2 regions of the Priestia sp. TRN 1309 genome follow, and region 2 is predicted to be linked to the other one. Evidence: a T-box and tRNA genes for the amino acid it is inferred to sense, from the RefSeq annotation. Region 2 holds a T-box; the other holds one or more tRNA genes.
What was found. A T-box is a leader RNA that pairs with one kind of tRNA and senses whether it is charged. The one in region 2 lies ahead of trpS (tryptophan--tRNA ligase), so its partner is inferred to be a tRNA-Trp.
Positions count from the first base shown of each region.

Region 1: it has a tRNA-Trp gene. The T-box ahead of trpS (tryptophan--tRNA ligase) is inferred to sense a tRNA for this amino acid. The anticodon was not compared.

Region 1 is NZ_JBOZGM010000002.1:837,329-840,749, reverse strand. It holds gene ACRPLQ_RS11590 (phospholipase D-like domain-containing protein) at 2-1,396, shown strand; tRNA gene ACRPLQ_RS11585 (tRNA-Trp) at 1,637-1,710, shown strand; tRNA gene ACRPLQ_RS11580 (tRNA-Leu) at 1,737-1,818, shown strand; tRNA gene ACRPLQ_RS11575 (tRNA-Gly) at 1,839-1,910, shown strand; gene ACRPLQ_RS11570 (Na+/H+ antiporter NhaC family protein) at 2,126-3,421, shown strand, end outside.
Region 2 is NZ_JBOZGM010000003.1:732,220-735,640, reverse strand. It holds gene ACRPLQ_RS15860 (YjbA family protein) at 1-350, shown strand, start outside; gene trpS (tryptophan--tRNA ligase) at 379-1,368, opposite strand; T-box leader at 1,445-1,649, opposite strand; gene ACRPLQ_RS15850 (peptide ABC transporter substrate-binding protein) at 2,316-3,421, shown strand, end outside.

The DNA.
Region 1 (3,421 bases), on a different contig from region 2:
AATGATTGTCGTATTGTACTTCATATATGTATTCGTAACTGCAGTGGCACTGTTTTATGTCCCTTTGCACAAGGGAAAAGACTTAAAAGTAATGAATACTGAGAATTTTTACGGAAAGAAAGAATCCACAGACCGTGTTATGCTTTTGGAAAACGGTTATTTTTCAGGGCTTGTTCGGATGCAGATGATTCAAGAAGCGAGGCATACAATCGATATTGCGTACTTTTCCATCGGCAAAGGTCGTTCGTCGGATTTACTTATGGGTGCTTTATTCGAAGCTGCGGACCGAGGTATACGTATTCGAGTGCTGTTAGACGGGATCTCTCATGGGTTAAAAGGCAAGAGAAAAAATGTTCTTTATGCTCTAGCTTTCCACAATAATATTGAATTAAAGTACTATGAGCCCTTTACTATTCTTAAACCTTGGACATGGCATAACCGTCTTCACGATAAAATAATAGTAGTCGATGGCCAATTAGGTATTAGTGGAGGACGAAATATTGGAGATAAATACTTGGCCAGTCAACCGGATAAAAATTTTGTCTATGACCGTGATGTGCTGATTTATAATACAAAGCAAGAAAGTAATAGTGTCATTCTCTCAATGGAGAAGTATGTAGAGAAATTATGGAACCACCCGTATACGCGCAAAGCTTTTCCAAAGCTCAAGAAAACTAAACAATTTCGTGGCCTTTCAGGAAAGAAATTGTTAATAGATCAATACGAAGAGGCCAAAAAAGCAAACGAACCCTTTGTCCATCCTTATATTGTATGGAGAGAATCGACGATGCCTACAAGAAAGATTTCTTTTATTACAAATCCTATTCAAAGAATGAATAAAAGCCCTTTTATATGGAAAACGTTTATTAAGCTTTCCGAGCAAGCTGAAAAATCCATTGTCGTTCAAAGTCCTTATATTGTACCAACAAAAGAGATGGAACAGTATATAGATAAGTCAGTAAAATCTAAAGTGCAAAGAATTATTTTAACGAATTCTATTACGTCCACTCCGAATGCTATGGCTTTTTCTGCATACTTAGGAGTGAAAAATCGCGTTATAAAAGCGGCTTCAAAGCTTTATGAATATCAACAGCCTTATTCCATTCACGGGAAATCCGTTGTTTACGACCAGCGTTTGAGCGCAGTTGGTTCTTTTAACTTAGATTCACGTTCTGTATTTTTAAATACTGAATCTATGGTTATGATAGATAGTGAAGAATTTGCAGCCGAGCTAACAGGGGCTATTGAAACTAAAATTTCTCACAGTACGCTTGTGGGAAATGAGGGGGAACCTGTGGATTTTAATACGGATTCTCAAAAAAACGTGCCTCCTGTAAAATCTGCACTCCTCCATATTCTTTCAGTCTTCACGCGATTTTGGAGACATTTTGTATAGTTCTGCACTTTTCCTAAAAAAGTGCTTTTGCAGAAAGCTTATAAAAATAAATGGTAGAGGATAAAAGGTGCTGCAACTGGCGGTGGAAAGTGTGAAAAGCTGTGATATGCCTCACAGTTTTTTTTGAAGTCGCCAGTACTAGTCATGATTCATAAAAAGACCTATTGACGAAATTCCATATATGTTTTATTATAATATAGCGTCGTCAATAAACGAGGTTCTTTTGAAGAAATCATTTCTAGGGGCATAGTTTAAAGGTAGAACTACGGTCTCCAAAACCGTCAGTGTGGGTTCGATTCCTACTGCCCCTGCCATTTTGGAGTTATTTTTCAATTCACCCGCGGGTGTGGCGGAATTGGCAGACGCGCTAGACTTAGGATCTAGTGTCTTATGACGTGGGGGTTCAAGTCCCTTCACCCGCATCTTTACTTTTATATATTGCGCGGAAGTAGTTCAGTGGTAGAACACCACCTTGCCAAGGTGGGGGTCGCGAGTTCGAACCTCGTCTTCCGCTTCTTTTCAAAAGCAGTTTGCATGTGCAAACTGCTTTTTTTGTTGTAGAAATAAAGATTTTTACTATGCTGTTTTTAATTAGAAATAGTTTATTCAATCAGTGCTGCTTATACGTATTGTTTTCGTGAATATACACATATTATTGGGGTTACATTAAAAGCTAATGAACGATACGTGAAGACGTCTAATATGGTTTTTAAGATAGGGGAGAGTCCTATGGAATCTAGTTGGTTTTCAATTATACCGTTTTTAATTGTTATTCCAATAGCTATTTTCACCAAACAAGTGCTGCCAGGGTTGTTTTTAGGCTTATTAGTAGGCGCTTATTTGATTGATCATTCGATTGTCGGAGGTGTTGAAAAGTTACTTCACTACGTTGTACAAGCTCTTAGAAATAAAAGTAATATAGAAATCGTTGTCTTTTTATACGCGTTTTCAGGGCTTATCGGAATGATTAAGATGGCTGGAGGAGTTAAAGGTTTTGTGGAAACAGCTGCAGAAAGAATTGATACAAGAAAAAAAGCTCTTATTTTAACCTATGTTTCAACCATTGGAACATTCAGTGCTCCCACCTTTCGTTTTGTGACGATCGCGCCCATTATGAGAGCGCTGCTGAAAAAAGTGAAAATGACGACAGCAGAGCTAGGGTTTGTTATTGAAACAACTGCTACTCCTGTTATCGTCTTAATTCCCGTGGCAACGGCATTTGTAGGATATATGGTCTCAATCATTCAAATGGCAATTGATCATCAAGGCATAAAACAAGACGCTTATTCTTTGTTTATTCAAAGCATTCCTTATAATTTCTTTTCGATTGTGATTATTTTAGTAGGGATTTATTTCAGCTTTTTTCATCATTCAACGTCTACGGCTCCTATGAAGCTCGAGGAAGAAGACGAAAAAGATTGGCATGATTGTCATCCTTGCGTATCGAAGGATTTGCCTTCTAAGCCTTGGAATTTGTTAGTACCTTTACTTGTTGTGATTTCACTTACCTTACTTTTAACATGGTGGAGTGGACATCGTAAGAGTCACACCTTTTTTGAAGCATTTATTAAAGCAGACGTGTTAGAAGCGATGGTAGTAGCTTTAATTATGACTACGTTAATTACGCTCATTTTTTTCTTGTTTCAGCGCTTTACATTACAGAATTTGCTTAATGGTTTTATCACAGGAGGCAATGACTTGATGTCCGTTATTTTGTTGTTATCGGTAGTATGGGGATTATCCGCTGTGACAGAAGACTTAGGTTTTTCAAATTTCGTGACGGCACATTCTAAGTGGATTCCTCAAATGTTTGTCACTCCGTTCATGTTTATCTTTGGAGCCGCTATTTCTTACTTTATCGGATCTGCTTGGGGAACGTGGGGGATTTTAATGCCGCTTGGCGTATCGCTTGCAAGTTCTGCAGATCTTTCTTTGCCGTTAATTATCGGTGCGGTGTTTGCGAGCGGTTCCTTTGGAGCGTTTTCTTCACCTTTAAGCGACGATACGAATACCATCGCCAAAATA
Region 2 (3,421 bases):
GTGAAGACGAGCTAACTAAAAAAGAGCATCATATTCTTTCGCCGTCTCCTGAAACGATGAGAGGGCTAACACGTAAAGAACGTCAGCTAAAACAGCTGTTATTTATGGCACTTGATCAGCTACATACAACAAAAAATACAGCTCAAATCCGCTACTGGTACACAGAGTGGAATCCAACGAAATACGAAGACATTCAAGAGATGCCGTTTCAAGACGTATGGAATCAGCTATACGATGAAACGAAGTCAGGGTGGTCACCGAAACATAAATTATTATGCGAGCGCTTAGTAAAAGGACAACCTTTCTTTGAAAAACTTTGGGAAATTGAACAAGAGCCAAAAGTGAATTAAAAAAACGACTGCATAGCAGTCGTTTTTTTTAACGTTTACGGCCAATTCCCATTGCGTTTCGCATTTTGCGAAGCATTTTATTAGCCGTTGCATTTGCTTTATCGGCACCTTGATCTAAAATATCATCTAACTCGCTAGAATCAACTAATTCATAATATCTTTCTTGAATTGGAGCAAGTGCTTCAGCTACTACTTTAGCTGTGTCAGCTTTAAAGTCACCATAACCTTTGCCTTCGTACATTGCTTCAATGTCTTCGATTGATTTATTTGCTAGGATTGAATAAATGCTTAATAAGTTTGAAATACCTGGCTTATTTTCTTTATCGTAGCGAACAATACCTTCTGAATCCGTTACGGCACTTTTGATTTTCTTTTCAATCGTTTTAGCGTCATCCAAGAGCGTAATAAAAGCTTTTTGGTTTGGATCGGACTTGCTCATTTTTTTCGTAGGATCTTGAAGAGACATGACGCGTGCGCCCACTTTTGGAATACGTACTTCAGGAATAGTGAAGATATCATTGTATTTTTTGTTAAAGCGCTCAGCTAAGTCACGCGTTAATTCTAAATGCTGCTTTTGATCTTCACCAACTGGCACCAAATCGGTGTTGTATAAAAGAATATCAGCTGCCATTAGTGGAGGATAAGTTAATAATCCTGCTGATACTGCTTCTTTTCCAGCGGACTTATCTTTAAACTGAGTCATACGCTCAAGTTCACCGATATACGCTACGCACTGTAACATCCATCCTGCTTCCGTGTGGGCGGGCACTTCTGATTGAATAAATAAAGTTGATTTTGCTGGATCAATTCCTACTGCTACATACAGAGCAGCAAGGCTGCGAATGTTTTTACGAAGTGCTAAACGGTCTTGAGGCGCTGTAATTGCATGCTGATCTACAATACAAAAATGACAGTTATAGTCATGTTGAAGTTCAACAAATTGCTTCATCGCTCCAATGTAGTTGCCTAAAGTGATTGTACCGCTTGGTTGAATACCTGAAAAAATTGTTTTCATCAAATCTTCCTTTCATCTGCACATATATGATGCTAGTTTACGTATACAACATAAAAAGGCCCATCCGCTCCTAGCATAAGCTAGGGGCGAATGGACCGCGTTGCCACCCTAATTAGCACACATTATTGTGAACTATCTTTATTCATGTAACGTTGAGATCAACGTTCAAGCTTTGCACTTGAAAGCTCCAAAGTCCATTCTGCAGGTTTCAATGTTTGTTCTCACCAGCCACAAACTCTCTAAAAATGAAAATTCTGCATACTACTCTTTTTCACAGCTTTAATTATATAGTTATTCATTATTATAACGCGAAAAAGCAGGAATTTAAACATCTTATCGCTAAAAAGGTTTATAAGACAATTTACTGGAATTTTTCTTCGGCAAAAAAAGACAAGAACCTTTTAATTAAAGCATTTCTTGATGAAAATTTGGTGGAGGATTTGGTAAAAATCTTTTATTTAGTATTTCTAATAACTTTGTAATACTATTGTAATACCTATACTACAAAAAAGATTTTAGACGTCAGACAAGTAGGCACAATCCTTATAAGATAAGGTTTTTTCCCTTATGACAAAAAAATACCATTAAATAATAGTATTGCAATAAATTTTTAAAATATTTATAATAGGCGTAACAAACATATTTTTTACAAAGGTATTACAATTTCTTAATTTTTCAGAAAACACAAAATAGACAATGTTTTGTTTCAATTAGCGGATTTTGTAATGAATGAGTCTTCTACATATTAAGCGCATACATTGGATTTACAGCATGTAAACAATTGATGACAGTTTCATAGGGTAGAAGAATAATTTTGCAGCGAGGTCTTTAACGCTCTACTACGCGAAAAAATAACTGATTATTTTGTATTGAAAGATGATTAAGAAATTAGTGCATATCAAAAAAATATGGTTGCCACACAAACAAAATTTAATAGGGGGTAACACGCAATGAAGAAAAGGTTGTCGATTCTTTTCAGTTTGCTGCTTGTCATGAGCTTGTTTTTAGCTGCATGTGGATTTAACAAAGAATCTGGTGGCAGTGAAAATGCTAGCAGTGATGGCGGCGACAAGAAAAAAGAGCAAGAGCTTCGCGTAAATATTAAAACTGAGCCTTTTTCACTAAACCCAGGCTTAGCTAATGATTCAACGTCATCAAACGTATTATTACAAACATTTGAAGGTTTAACTCGTATCGGTAAAGATGGAAAGCCTGAAAATGCAATGGCGAAAGATGTGAAGATCAGCGATGATCAAACTAAATATACGTTTACGATTCGCGACGATGCAAAATGGTCAAACGGTGACCCTGTAACAGCAAAAGATTTCGAATATGCATGGAAATGGGCGTTAGATCCTAAAAACGAATCTCAATATGCATATCAATTATACTATGTTAAAAATGCACAGGCTGCTAATGAAGGAAAAGGTTCATTAGATGACGTTGCGGTTAAAGCAACAGATGATAAAACGCTTGAGGTAACATTAGAAAACCCAACGCCATATTTCTTAGAATTAACAGCTTTCTATACGTACTTCCCAGTGAATACGAAAATTGCTGAATCAAATGAAAAATGGTACACAAATGCAGGCGAAAATTATACGTCAAACGGTCCTTTCAAGCTTAAAGCTTGGAAACATAACGACAAAATCGAGCTAGTTCCTAATGAAAACTATTGGGATAAAGATGCTGTAAAACTTAAAAAAGTTGAAATGTACATGATCAATGATAACAACACTGAACTTTCAATGTTCAAAAACGGTGAATTAGACTGGGCGGGTATGCCTACCGGTCAATTACCAGCTGATGCACTTCCTGAATTAAAGAAAGACGGTTCATTAAACATTCAAGAAATTGCAGGTACTTACTGGTACAAGTTTAATACAGAACAAAAACCTTTAGACAATGTGAACATTCGTAAAGCATTAGCTTATGCAATTGATCGTAAAGGTATTACAGAACAAATTACAAAAGACGGTTCAGTTCCAGCGATGGCGGCTGTACCACCAACAATGTTTGAAGATAACAAAAAAGGCTACTTCAAAGACAATGATGT